2 regions of the Shewanella vaxholmensis genome follow, and region 2 is predicted to be linked to the other one. Evidence: riboswitches for the same ligand, from Rfam matches in the RefSeq annotation. Region 2 holds a riboswitch; the other holds the start of a gene.
What was found. A riboswitch is a leader RNA that binds a small molecule or an ion and turns the genes downstream of it on or off. The one in region 2 is predicted to bind thiamine pyrophosphate.

Region 1 (7,476 bases), on a different contig from region 2:
CCAGCGGTTACACCATAGAAGATGAGGCAACCAGCTGGAAATCGGTCAAATTACACGGCAAGCAACAATTGCAAGTCTCCGCCGTGGCACCTAATGCCCAAGTGGTTAAATTTGATGTGTACGTGCGCGAAACCTTTTCGAACTAAGCCTGAGTTTGCCTTTGTTTAGTTTATAAATTATTTTTTGATATAAAGTGATTGTTATAATGGCTTACTTCTCTCTGGGGTAAGCCATTTTTATCCGTATTGATTAATTTTTCAACAACCTTTTCTCATTTTTTATCTTTATTAATTCAGCCTTATCATGTTGAAATATGCGATTAATTACTCATTGTTGAGTAAAAAAACTTACTGCAGGGCTAGAACCGGACTTTAGTCCTAAATACATTTAGTGATTGAGCACTACTATCAGCATATTACCACATGAGGATAGAAAGATGACTGCTCATATTAATGCTCAACCTACTGATTTTGCTGAAACTGTTATTATGCCGGGTGATCCACTACGTGCTAAATATATCGCTGAAACCTATCTCACCGATGCCGTAGAAGTCACGAATGTTCGCAATATGCTTGGTTACACGGGCTTTTACCAAGGACAACGCATTTCCGTTATGGGGCATGGTATGGGTATTTCATCTATGGTGCTCTATGGCCATGAGCTGATTAATTATTTTGGCGTGAAACGCATTATTCGTATTGGCAGTTTAGGTGCAACACAAAAACATGTACAAATGCGAGATGTTATTTTAGCCCAAGCCGCAGGTACGGATTCACCTACTAACGCTAAGCGTAGTAGCGGCTACCAAATGGCAACTTCTGCGACCTTTTCTTTATTGCATAAAGCCTATACAACAGCGAATGAGAAAGGTATTAGTGTAAAAGTTGGCAATATCTTTAGTGGTGATCTTTATTACGATCCCGATGAAGATATGATCCCCGCACTTGAGCGTTTTGGGGTATTAGGTATTGATATGGAAGTGGCGGGGCTTTATGGATTGTCACACCAACAAGGTATCGAATCATTAGCCATTTTAACGGTATCGGATCATTGTTTAACCGGTGAAGAAACAACGGCCGAAGAACGCCAACTCTCTTTTAATAATATGATCGAGCTCGCGTTAGAAACCGCCCTCAATTAGGTTTAAAGCCATCCTTTGAACCCTTAGCATTTCACTTATGGAATGACATAATGAATAATAAAATTACTTTAACAGCCATCAGTTTTCTCGCCAATTTTATTATGGCGGGCTTTGCGACCCAATTTGGGATGTTGATTGAACCCATAGCTGAGAAATTTGCTGCTAATGTTAACGAAGTTGCATCAATCTTTTCATTGCTCAATGGTGGTGCACTCGCGGGGACGATTGCAGCATTTTTCTTTATTGAAAAAATGGGTATCAAAAGAATGACCTTGATAAGTTACAGTCTGGTTGCTCTTTCTGCTCTGGCTTTACATCTAACCAATTCCCTACAAGTTGTGATGGTGGCAATGACCTTGATTGGTTTTTGTGGCGGTATCGGTCTATGTATTGCTGGTACGATTGTGGTGTCTGTGTGGCAAGAGAAATTACAAAGCACAATGTTAGTAGTGCAGGATGCGACTTTTAATATTGCAGGTGTTATTTTTCCATTGATAACAACTTATGCATTAACAAGCTCACTATCATGGAGTTATAGCTATTTAGCTGTAGGTTTGGTCGCGTTAGGTACCGTCATTATTACATTATTCACTAATTTTTCTATATGTGAGCAGTCTTCTTCAACAGAAGATAAGCAACAATCTGAGTGGAATTTTGGAATTATTAGCGGGGGTATTGGATTATTTTTAGGGATGCTCGCATTATATACATTTTTAACTTGGGCACCTTTATTTGTAAAACAAAAATTTGATATTCCGTTTGAAGAGGCGGGTAATATTATTACCCAGTATTGGTCCGCTGCGCTAATTGGTGCCCTAATTTCGACTGTGATTGTGACTCGTGTAAAAATTCACCATTTCTTAGTTGGTATTATTGCTTTAGCTATGGTGCTCACCTCTGCCATTGTCAGTACCAATAATCTTAATTGGATAGCTTATTTAACCTATGGTTACGGTTTTGTGTGTGCCGCGCTTTATAATGCATTTATTGCTTATGGCGTGTCTTTTGTAAAAAAAGCCAGCAGCAAAAATGTGTCATATATTCTTATTAGCGGAAGTGCAGGGGCGATGTTTAGCCCAGCCATCAGTTCTTTCTTTGAACGTATTATCGGATTACAAACAGTGATGTATGTGATTCCTTTGCTTTACGCAGCGATATTTATGTTATTGATCGTTTCAAGTCGGATGAAATCGGCTATGGAACAACACTCGCCATCGGTAAGTTAATTTACCTGTGCATCCATCCCACACTCGGTTGTTAAATTAAGTCGAGTGTGGGTTATGCTGAAAGCGATTATATGCCTGCTTCAACAAATTTCTTGAGTGCGTTGAGATCACAAATCCGAATGCCATCTTTTTTCCGCTCAATTAAGCCTCGTTCCTCAAGATTTTGTAGTGCCCGACGGTAGACTCGGTCGGTAGTACCAAATCGTTCAGCCTCTAAATAGCGTTTACTAAAGCCATCTACGGGCAAGTCATTTAAGTATTCATGGTAAATATCAAATGCCACGTTATAACTGATGGGATAGAGCAGTCGCCGAGTAAAAATATCCACTGTGTCTTGGTAGTCAATCGCAATTGCACTAGCGAAAAATAGCGCGAGTTGAGGGTGTTGACCGAGGTAATGTTGCAGTTTTTCAGCGCTAATCAACGTGATTTCTAAGGGTTCACTGGCAATAATGTCTAGTTGACAGTGGTACTGGGTGAAGAACTCCATTTCGCCAAACAGCTGTGAATCACAATCAATAGTACCTAATTGAAAACACCGACCATTTCTCGCGGTATGGCCGAGTGATACGCGACCTTGCTTCACCAATACAAGTGATGCCATCGCTTCCCCCTGCGTCATGAGGTGAGCGCCTTTTTTGAGCATTTTTATTTCGCTGATACAGCTAAGTACAACCGCTTCAATAAGTGGATAGTCTTGCTCCCATCGCTGGCTATAACGTCCTTTCGATAAAGGTTTTAGCTGCATCGACTATGATCCTCTTACTGTTTTCGAAATTGCGACCTTCTATAGCATTATCATGATAGGCGGTCAAATGGACGAAAGGATTTAGGCGGCTACTAAAGATATTTTCATCATACGAACTGAAAGGCCGTGGTTTTCGCGACATTTAATTGAATCGCAGAGATAAGAGTGCCCACTTTTTATTTCCGTCATGTATACTAGGCGCCGCCAAGGGGTGTTTGCAGCGAATGAATTTACATTGATTACTGCAAACTGAGATGTCAGTTGACGAACCCTTAGAACCTGATCCGGCTAATACCGGCGTAGGAATGGGCCAATCAACAGCACACTTCTGAATCGCTTATTCGTTGCCGGATCTCAAACTATGTATTTGAGGTCCTATGTTAAACAGTAAAACGCTAAACAGTAACACGTCAAAACGTCATTCCCCGTTTTCAACCGTATCGCCCAGCTTGTTTTTAACCCGAGCGCCGCTGGCATTAGCCATTGCTGCTGCGCTGAGCTCTGCTGCATTTGCACAAACAGATGCTATCGATAAACCCGATCCCAGCACTGAGATGGAAGTCATGGTGGTGACGGCGGATTTTCGCAGCTCAAGTTTAGAAAAAATGCCCTCCAGCATTACCGTTATCGACAGTCAAAAAATTCAAGATGAAAGCGCGCAGCACTTTGAAGATCTGCTCAATTCTATCGCCAACTTTAACTGGTCAGGTGGAAGTTCGCGGCCTAAATATTTTCAAATTCGCGGCGTAGGTGAGCAAGAGCAATACCAAGGTGCACCTAATTCTTCTGTAGGTTACATCATAGATGATATCGATTTATCCGGTATTGGCATGGTGTCGAGCATGTACGATCTACAACAGGTCGAAGTGCTACGTGGACCACAGGGCACACGTTATGGCGCGAATGCCTTAGCGGGACTGATTTATCTGAAAAGTAACGACCCCACCGATGTGTTTGAACATGGTGCAGAAGTCTCGTTAGGCGATGATGATTTACGCACGTTTAGCGGTTTCAGTTCTGGCCCATTAACGGATTCTGGCAAGCTACTTTATCGTGTGTCACTGCAGCAACATCAACAAAATGGCTACCACGACAACCTCTATTTAGGTCGTGACGATACCAATGGCCGCGATGAGTTCAGCGGCCGCGCTAAGCTGCGCTGGTATGCGACTGACGATTTGCAGTTTGATTTAACTGTGCTGCACGCCGATTTTGATAATGGCTACGATGTGTGGAGTTTAACCAATTCACCGACCCAGACGACATCGGATCAACCGGGTGTCGATAGCCAGCGCACCACAGGCGCAGGCTTTAAAGCGACCTATTCTGGCGCCGAAACCTTTGAGTTGACCTCGTTAACGTCCTTTGCGAATACCGATCACCATTACAGTTACGATGGCGATTGGTCGAACCCAGAGTATTGGGCTTCTAAGCAATGCAGTGATGACTATGGCAATCTGGCGCCGTGCCAATATGATTATTTTTGGGATAAAACGGGTCAGCGTAAAACCGCGTCGCAAGAGTTTCGCTTAAGTTCTACCGAGCAGGGCCGAATTTTTGCGGACAGCACAGATTGGTTGCTTGGTGTGTACGCCATGAATCTGAAAGAAGATAACCAATTGTATTCTGAATACAATACTTGGCCGGATGAAGTCTTAGACTCTGAGTATGAAGCGACGAACTATGCCTTGTTTGGTCAGCTCGATACGGATCTGGGCTCAGATTATGCCTTATCTGTGGGTTTACGTTTAGAGCGCCGCAATAGCCATTACTCAGATACGAATAACGATAATTTCGACCCGAGCGAAACCATGTGGGGTGGTCATATTGCAGTGAGTAAAGTGCTGAATGACTCACACAACGCATATGTCCGTGTCGCGCGCGGTTACAAGGCGGGCGGTTTTAACATGACTTTGCCTGTCGAACTGAACGATAAAAAAGAGTTCAGTACTGAGACGCTTTATAACTATGAAGTCGGCCTTAAATCTTATTGGCTAGCGGGGCTAATCGATACTAATCTGGCGCTGTTCTATATGGACAGACAAGATCAACAGGTGGCGGCATCCCAGCAAGACCCTGATAAACCACAGCGTTTTATTTTGTTCACCGAAAACGCAGGCAGTTCGAATAACTATGGTGCTGAGTTAGATGCGACCTGGTATGCCACGGATAATCTACAAATTTACTCAAGCTTAGGTTGGTTAGAAACCGCCTACGGCGATTATCAGTATCAGGACAAATATGGCACTGAGGTGGATTTAACTGGCCGCGATCTGGCCCATTCACCACACTTTACCTACAGCCTTGGTGGGACTTATCGTGCCAATTCGGGTTGGTTTGCTAACCTAAACCTGAGCGGTAAGAGTGAGTTTTACTATTCCGACAGCAATGAATCCCGCTCTGAGCCCTACACTATCGTCAATGCCCGCGTGGGCTATGAGGCGAGTGCATGGTCGGCTTATTTATGGGGCCGTAATTTGTTCAATGAAGAATACGGTGTGCGCGGTTTCTACTTCGGTAACGAGCCTGATAATGGCTGGGCAGAAAAGCAATATATTCGTTACGGTGATCCGCGTCAGATTGGCGTCAGCTTTAACGTTAAGTTTATGTAAAAGCTCATGTAATAGCACATATCACTATGAGCCTATTGGGTTAACTCATGACTAAGCTGTAGTCCAGTGTAAGGGCTGCAGCTTCTCTCAAATTTAAGGAATTAAAATGAAACTGACCGCAGAAATTAGCATGTATCCCTTCAATGAGAACTACCTCGATCCGATTAAGTGGTTCATTGGCCGGGTGGATAGCTATCCTCATATCGAGCGCGTCACGAATGCGATGGCAACACAAGTGTGCGGCGATTATTTAGATGTGATGACTATGCTGGCGACCGAGATGCAAGCCGCCCATGAGAAGTGGGGCAAGGCAGTATTTGTGTGTAAGTTTATCGGTGGTGAGCTTAATTTAGCCCACAGCGAATAACGCTTTACCGTCACATACGCGATAAATAGGCAGTGAGAACAACACAATGACAGATTTATGGTTAACCATGGTCGAGAGTATGAATGCGGCCTTTGGTGAAGTCCATGTGATGACCGCATGGGAAGCTTTGGCGGTATTGCTAGCCATGGCATATCTACTGCTGGCGATGAAGGCGAGCGTCTGGTGCTGGGCGGCGGCCTTTGCCAGTACCGCCATTTACACTGTGTTGTTTTGGAAGGTGTCGTTACTGATGGAGTCAGTGCTGAATATCTATTATATGGCGATGGCGCTCTATGGATATTGGCTCTGGACCCAAGGCGGCGATAAACATCAAGGGGTCAAAGTGACCACTTGGCCGCTGAAAACTCACTTGAAACTGATCGCGGTGACAGGCGTTATTTCGTTATTAGTCGGTCACGGCATGGCGACGTATACTCAGGCCGCATTCCCATATTTAGATGCGGCCACGACCTGTTTTGCTGTGATGACGACCTATTTAGTCGCGAAGAAAGTACTTGAAAATTGGCTCTATTGGGTCGTTATCGACATAGTGTCGATTTACCTTTATCTCAGCAAAGGCTTGATGCTGACCTCGTTATTATTCGTACTCTATGTGGGGCTTGCTGTAGTAGGGTATTTCCTGTGGCGCACTGCGTTAGCCGACGCCCGTGAGGCCAATGCCTTGAAGTTACTCAGTTAATGCTCGATGTAATCGCAGCCATGCAATACACAGCGGGCGAATCATTCAACGCACTCTTGCCCATACTCAAACGAGCTGGACTTGAGCAAGTGCTGAGCATTTGCGAGCTTTCCGGCGGCTTGAGTAATCATAACTACAAGATCACTACGCCTGCAGGCAGTTATGTGCTGCGGGTCAATGCCGATGCGGCGGACAGTTTTTGCTTCCGCGAGCAGGAGCGTTTTTACTGGCAACAACTCGCCCAAGCTAAACTTGCCCCAGCACTGCTGTGGGTGAGTGAAGATGAGCGCTACTACCTCAGTGATTTTATTGAGAGTGACCTTATCGAAAGTGCTGTAGCGAGCGTTGCAGAGTGTGCAGTAATTGAACACAATGTGATTGATAGCGAACGCTTTCAACGTAAACGCTTCATCCATTGGCCTGCCTTAGAGCGCCAAACCAGTGCCGCTGATTTTGTGCTGGGGCAGTCGTCTTTGGGTATTTTATATCACGGCTATTCACAACAAGCTTATTTAAATCCTGAACCTTGGCTGATGCCAATACAGCAAGATAAGCATCCCAACTCAGCTGCGAATTTACTGCTGGAATTATTGCTGCAATTGCGGGAACTGCCCACAGGTTCTTATGCCATTAGTATCACAGAGCAATGGCAGGAATATCACCAGCAGATGCTTGCCTATCA
Region 2 (7,476 bases):
ATCAGCAGCAATTGGCCCAGCTCTTAAGTGAGCATAGTGAGTTTGAATGCTCTTGAGCATTTTTCAGCTTGGACATTACGATGGGCACCAAAGATGAGCAACTAAGATGAGAATCAGGCGAAAGAGATGATGCATCGCGATCTTAACATCATGGGTAAAACGATTTTAGCTTAAGCCGTTAATAATTAAGCTTGTAATCGCTAAAATCTATCAATCACTCGGACTGGACTGAGTGTGATTATTGCCTCTGCTACAGTTTTTGATCTGCATTTGGCACATTTTCGTTTATGCTGCGACTCCTTTTCGGCAAATGGCTACGACGATGCGTTTATTGAGAACCACCCAAGATCCTGCGGTTAACCTACAGACGGCACGCGTTTTTTACCGCAGAGCTGCCCGCGCGATAGTGTTATCGGGTGAAGACATTTTGCTACTTTATACCCAAAAATACCGCGACTACAGCTTACCCGGAGGCGGAATTGATGATGGCGAGAGTCTCGAAGATGGACTGATCCGCGAACTTCAGGAAGAAACCGGTGCCTTAGACATTCAAGTGTTAGCGCCCTTTGGTCGCTATGAAGAGTTTCGACCTTGGTACCGTGAAGGAGCGAATGTAGTGCACATGGAGTCATTCTGTTATGTGTGCCGTATTGACATCACACTGGGTGAGCGTGGTTTAGGTGAGACTCGATTAGAAGCCCATGAGATTAAAAATGGCATGCGACCTCAATGGCTCAATATTCATCAAGCTATCGCCCATAATGAAGATATTCAGCGTAATCATCCCCATAAAGGCCAATCAATAGAACGTGAAACTTTTCTGCTAAAACAGATAGTGTTGGAATGTTTGTAAGTTTTATCATTTTTAAATCATGTGTTTAATATATGATTTTATTTCACACATAACTGAGTGAGCAGGGTTTGGTTGGCGATTAAACGTCGTTATTTTAACCTGATCTTTTAAGCTGATACTGCTTCGAGCCTGTGGCTGACAACAGTAGATGTTTAATGCTATTTCTCATTCTTTTGCCGCAGCAAGGAAGGCAATGCAGATTATTTTATTGACCCACGAACGCGAGTTAACCCGCAAAACTAATACTGGTCAACTCGCGTTAGCCGCATTCCCTGAAGAGGTGAGAAGCATCGTCTGGTCGAGAACGGCACCTGATAACGATTTAGTGGCTATGCTGGCATCGCAGCAGGCTAAACTGTTGTTTCCAGCAAGTGATACTGAGCCTGCTGTGCCCATTGATCATAATGCTTTAGATACGGTTTTAGCTGAGCCAGTGCTCTCGAACGCACAAGCCTTGTTAGCACCAGCGCAATCTACAGTGATAGCGGAACAGCGAATGCCTAACCAAGTGGTGATTTTAGATGCAACCTGGCAGGAGGCGCGTAAGATGCTCCGCCAGAGCCCCTATCTTAAAACGGCTGCACGAGTCAGTTTGCCGCCACTTATGCCTGAATCCGCCTTTATATTGCGGCGTAATCAGCAAGAAGGAGGCTTGTGCACTGCAGAGTGCATTATTGCGCTTTGGCGCCACTGTGTCAGAGCAGAACAAGCGGCGCTATTAGCGTCGCTGTTTACTGAATTGAATAGCCGTGCTTGATTGCGATGTTCGAGAGAGAGTTCAAGGAAGTGCTTGAATAGATAATTAACGACTTTTAGCTTTGACTCACAGATAAATCACCATCTGTTAAGTCATAGTCATTTAAATTATAGCCATTTAAATAACAGTCAGATAAATACACAGAAAGTGACTCATGGCACCGCCAAGCACAAACAAATGCCAAATGGCATGGTTAAATGGAATACGTTTTCCAACATAAAATACAACGCCTAAGGTGTAAAATAACCCACCTAAGATCAATAGATTAAAACCCAACTCCGACATGGCCGCCGTTAAATCGCCCATCACAGTGACACATAGCCAACCCATGGCGAGATACAAGACTAAGCTTAACTTTTTGAATTTGTGAATAAATAGCGTTTTAAATAGGATCCCACCAATCGCAAGCGACCAAGTCGCTGTTAAAATCACTATCGATTGCGTCCCCTGTAGGCTTATCAGCATCAAAGGTGTGTAAGTTCCTGCAATCAAGCAGTAAATTGCGCAGTGATCGGCGATCTTAAGTTTATGTTTCCAGCCTGAATGGCTAACGCTGTGGTATAAGGTCGAGCATAGAAAAAGCACTATGATGCTCGCACCATAAATGGCAACGCCTGTTAGCTGAATTGGCGTTAGATGATCTTGCCCTTTGAGTAACATCAGTACCAATGCCACTATGCCTGCGATGACGCCTAAGCCATGGGATACGCTATTAGCGATTTCTTCTTTAATACTATACGGCCCAGACTTAGCAGGGATGTTAGCTGGGTTTTGTTGTTCGATAACACTTTGACTCGACATGGTAGATACACACTCGCAAACGATAATGACTGAGTCTATCAGTTAGGAAAATAAATCACCATATTTAAGCGTACACTTGTAAGCTTGAATTTCATGATTGGCTTCTATTGTTTTCACCTTTTATCTTTTTTACGCCGTCTTGCATTCCCGTCAGTGTATCGCATTGATGATGTTATCCGCTTTAAGACGTAAGAGTTAGCAAGCATTTTCCCATCAATTTAGCGCGATTGTGATCTCAATTCCCAGCCTTATTTGTCTCAACTGACAAGTGTCTTACTCAGCATTAGCGTAAGCACTGCGCTTGTAACGTGTTGCATTCGCGTTGAACTTTACCCTGTTTGCCTCCTCTAATCTGCGTTGAGCACTCGCAAGTAAATGCAATCATTGGATAATTCTCTTTCAATATTCAGCAACTCGATATTGGATTGATATTGGATTTGAGTGTAATTGTTCCACGTTAAGCATCATCGAAATCAATTGAGACTACACAAAACCTAAGGATGGATTTTGCCTTTTCAACGTCAACCCAAAGCCGCGCCTTTATTGACAGTATCTCCTACAGCAATAGCGATTGGAGATGATGCTGATAGTGATTTGCCTATTTCGGTCACATCGTCATCGGTCACATCGCCAGAATGCGAGACTTTTATTGCATTTGATGATCACCTCAGTGATCAGGGTGATGCTTTGGCATCTGAGTCTAAATTAGAATCCCAATTTGAACTGTCTTGTACGTTACAAACCTATGCTCAGACATTGGGGGCGGGATCCGTTTTGCGTGCTCGTCAGCCATATTTCAAAGGATTAAGCCTGTTATTTTTTGTGATCTTAGTGCATGTGTGTTTATTTTTACTTATCTGCATTTTGTGGCGCCCGCAGTTAAATCCCTTTGGATTAACAGAAACAGAAAGTCGGGGCCCTAAAGTAACGGCGCTCAAAGCTTATTTTATTTATGCTCTCGCGGTAGAGAAGGCTGAAAGCGCTGCGCTAGAAACAGAGAGCAAGGCCGAGGATAAGACTGAGATGACAAGTTCTGTTACGCCTACAACTGTTCCCACGCCTCCAACTCAAGTTAAGCCTCTGCCAATATTTGAAAAGGTCGTGCCTGAAAAAGTAGATCAGGGAAAAGTGAAGCCAGATACGGTTAAACTGGACATCACTCAATCGAGCCAATCTCAATCAAGTGCCCCAAGTGAAGTACAGCCCGCGGAAGTGACGGCAAAAAAACTAACTAATACGCTTGATACCACAGAAATAAAGCCGCAGCTTGGCGCTAAGAGTTCGCCCACAGCAGAAGGTGAGAGCACAATAGCGACAAGTTCAAGTATGAGTTTATTCACCCAGCAATATTTTGAACGTCAGCGCGAGCAAGAGCTCGATGATCTCGTGATTGAACAGGCCGATAAATTCACCCGGAAATCGAATATGAGTGAAATGAGCCCTGAGATGGAAGTGTTATTTGTCCCTAACGCCGATGATTTCGGTGGCACAACGAGCCTAGATTTACCCTTAGATCCAAATCGTATTGTGCGTAAAGGTGATACGTGTTATCGCGTGGTACAAGTCGGCACTCAAGTTAATCCTTACGCAGAAAATTTAGGCTTCCCATTTGGCTGCAGTGGCAAAAAAATCAATCAAGCTATTGATGATGCCATTCAATCTCAATTAAATAAAATGATGCTCAAACCCCATAAATAGTGACTTTCTTTTATGATCTATTTTCACGCCAATTATAACTTCTTTAGCTTTATTTTATATAATCAATTAAAAACAAATAGTTATGAATCTTTATTTTGGATTGGCAGTTAAGGTTTTTAATTGCTTTTTTCCTTGTTTGTTGCTGCCGCTTCTGTCTATACTGCGCACTCATCTTGTCGGAGTGCCTCTTGGCTGAGACCGTTTATTCGGGATCCGTTGAACCTGATCAGGTTAAAACCTGCGAAGGAAACAAGCGTAATAACACACATTAAATCGCAAAAATAGACGGCTTTAACACCTGTTTACTCAGCAGTGTTTTAAGCATTAATGTTTAGATTTAATTGTTATTGAGCAGGGTAACTCAATTTTTGACGCCAGTGTTGGCCACAAAAGTTGATTGCCATGTCCAGCTATCAACAACTCAATTCTCCAGACAAGCAACTCCATTTTTTAAAGTGAGATTGCTTATGTCCAGTTCAAACCAAAACCCAGCTGTAGCTGCCAATGCGATAGAAATCACAGCGCCAGAATCGACAATCCCTAATAAATCGGCTGAGGCTAGTCAATCAATCGTGCCTAAGGCGCCGAGTCGCCGCGAAACCCGCGCGCAGGCTCAAGCCTTTATCGATACGTTAGCGCCGCTGCAACATCCTAATTCACAAAAGATTTATCTCGAAGGTTCCAATGCCGATATTCGCGTTGGCATGCGGCAAATCCTGCAGACTGACACGCTTATCGGCGGTACAGATGATGCGCCAATCATGGAAAAAAATCCGCCAATCCGCGTGTATGATTGCGCCGGACCTTATTCCGATCCTGAGGCCGACATCAATGTGCGTCTAGGTCTTGGTAAATTAAGACAAAACTGGATCCTAGCCCGCAACGACACAGAGCAATTACCCTGTGCCACCTCAGATTTTACCCAACAAAGACTCGCCGATGATGGTTTAGACCATCTGCGTTTTGAGGCAGGTTCGAGTGCAATTGTCCGCCCACGCAGAGCGCTGCAGGGTAAACGAGTCAGTCAATTACACTATGCCCGTCAAGGGATTATCACTCCCGAAATGGAATATGTGGCGATCCGCGAGAACATGGCACTTGCCGAAGTACAGGATGAAATCCTCAATCGTAAATCTAAGGGCGAAGCTTTTGGTGCCTTAGTCGGCGAACCGATTACCGCCGAATTTGTCCGCGCCGAAGTTGCCCGTGGCCGCGCGATTATTCCGCTGAATATTAACCATCCCGAAGCCGAACCTATGATCATTGGGCGTAACTTTTTGGTGAAAGTGAATGCCAATATTGGTAATTCTGCGGTGACCTCTTCCATCGAGGAAGAAGTGGAAAAGCTCGTCTGGTCAACCCGTTGGGGTGCAGATACGGTCATGGATTTATCCACGGGTCGTTATATTCACGAGACCCGCGAGTGGATCATCCGTAACTCGCCAGTGCCCATTGGCACAGTGCCGATTTATCAAGCGCTGGAGAAAGTGAACGGCGTGGCAGAGGATTTAACCTGGGAAGTGTTCCGCGATACCTTGATTGAACAAGCGGAACAAGGTGTTGATTACTTTACCATTCATGCTGGTGTGCTGCTTCGTTACGTGCCGATGACGGCTAAACGCGTTACTGGGATCGTTTCCCGCGGCGGTTCAATTATGGCCAAATGGTGCCTGAGTCACCACAAGGAAAACTTCCTCTACAGCCATTTTCGTGAGATCTGTGAGCTTTGCGTTGCCTACGATGTATCCCTGTCTTTAGGTGATGGTATGCGTCCAGGCTCGATTGCCGACGCTAATGATGCTGCCCAGTTTGCAGAGCTTGAAACCTTAGGTGAGCTAGTCAAAATCGCGTGGGAATACGACGTACAAACCATTATCGAAGGGCCGGGACATATCCCGATGCAGCTCATTAAAGAGAACATGGACAAGCAGTTAGCTCACTGCGATGAAGCACCGTTTTACACCCTTGGCCCGCAAATCACCGATATCGCACCTGGGTATGATCATTTCACCTCCGGCATAGGCGCGGCCATGATTGCTTGGTACGGCTGCGCTATGTTGTGTTATGTCACACCAAAAGAACACTTAGGATTACCGAATAAACAAGATGTTAAGCAAGGCTTGATTGCTTATAAGATTGCCGCCCACGCCGCCGATGTGGCGAAAGGTCATCCGAGTGCGCAAATTCGTGATAATGCGCTGGCAAAGGCGCGGTTTGAATTCCGCTGGGAAGATCAATATAACTTAGGACTCGATCCTGAAACTGCACGTGCTTATCACGATGAGTCCTTACCGCAGGAATCCGCTAAAGTCGCGCATTTTTGCTCTATGTGCGGCCCTAAATTTTGTTCGATGAAAATCACCCAAGATGTGCGCGCCTATGCCGCTGGCTTAGAGGCGACACAAGCGAAGGCGGATCAAGTTGAAGCTGCTGACCAAGCCATGCAAGTCACAGTCAAGACGCCGCAGGAGTTGGAAGCGGCAATGGCGCTAAAATCGGCAGAGTTTGCTGCTTCGGGCGCCGAGATCTATCACGTGAAAGACAAGCTTGTCGCCGAAGCTGAGGAAGCCTAATTATGTTGGGTATTCATGGGGATAATGTGCCCATGAATACCGAGTGTCCCGCGTTTGTCTGGACCATAGCTGGTTCAGACAGTGGCGGCGGTGCCGGTATTCAGGCGGACTTGGCGACAATTCAAGATTTGGGCTGTCACGGTTGCAGCGTGATCACCACAGTGACGGCGCAAAGCTCAGTGGCGGTCACTTTAGTCGAGCCCGTATCAGCGGCGATGTTAATGGCTCAGCTGACGACTTTACTTTCCGACTTGCCACCCAAAGCAATTAAAATCGGCTTACTGGCAGATCAAACTCAAGTGGCATTGCTGGCAGATTGGATCGCGAGTTTTAAAATCCACTATCCATTTGTGCCTGTGATTGTTGATCCTGTGATGGTCGCCAGTTGTGGCGATGCATTAGCAGTAGATAACTATCAGGATATAAAAAGTGCGGCCAAATCAGCCTTAGATTTTAAGCCTTTCAAAGGTTTAATCGAACTTATCACGCCCAATGTGCTTGAACTTGGGCGGTTAACTCACAGTGATGTTTCAACGAAAGCGCAATTCGCTGCCGCGGCACTGGCTTTATCCCAGAGCCTTGATTGCAGTGTGCTCGCCAAAGGTGGCGATGTGAGCTTTGGCAGCACTGACATTCTTGATGATACTCATGCTCAAACTCACGATAACACTTATGCTCAAACTCAGGCTAACGTTCATGTTATCGCTCTTGATAGCAACGGCTGGGACCTTGAGCTTGCCGAGGATTATCTGGTTTGTCGTCAAGTGCGCGCGAGCTCTGAGCTGCATCAAAAT

Region 1: another riboswitch for thiamine pyrophosphate. It lies ahead of Q4Q46_RS17095 (TonB-dependent receptor); the one in region 2 lies ahead of thiC (phosphomethylpyrimidine synthase ThiC).

The regions. Positions count from the first base shown of each region.
Region 1 covers NZ_JAUOEV010000022.1:22,649-30,124, forward strand. Annotated here, with positions in the region: gene Q4Q46_RS17075 (YcfL family putative periplasmic lipoprotein) at 1-146, shown strand, start outside; gene deoD (purine-nucleoside phosphorylase) at 437-1,141, shown strand; gene tsgA (MFS transporter TsgA) at 1,192-2,367, shown strand; gene Q4Q46_RS17090 (Crp/Fnr family transcriptional regulator) at 2,435-3,115, opposite strand; TPP riboswitch at 3,313-3,438, shown strand; gene Q4Q46_RS17095 (TonB-dependent receptor) at 3,493-5,727, shown strand; gene Q4Q46_RS17100 (hypothetical protein) at 5,834-6,094, shown strand; gene pnuC (nicotinamide riboside transporter PnuC) at 6,141-6,794, shown strand; gene Q4Q46_RS17110 (phosphotransferase) at 6,794-7,476, shown strand, end outside.
Region 2 covers NZ_JAUOEV010000014.1:122,693-130,168, reverse strand. Annotated here, with positions in the region: gene Q4Q46_RS13455 (tRNA (adenine(22)-N(1))-methyltransferase) at 1-56, shown strand, start outside; gene Q4Q46_RS13450 (NUDIX hydrolase) at 323-853, shown strand; gene Q4Q46_RS13445 (tRNA-uridine aminocarboxypropyltransferase) at 1,047-1,610, shown strand; gene trhA (PAQR family membrane homeostasis protein TrhA) at 1,728-2,411, opposite strand; gene Q4Q46_RS13435 (hypothetical protein) at 2,919-4,109, shown strand; TPP riboswitch at 4,277-4,375, shown strand; gene thiC (phosphomethylpyrimidine synthase ThiC) at 4,577-6,682, shown strand; gene Q4Q46_RS13425 (bifunctional hydroxymethylpyrimidine kinase/phosphomethylpyrimidine kinase) at 6,685-7,476, shown strand, end outside.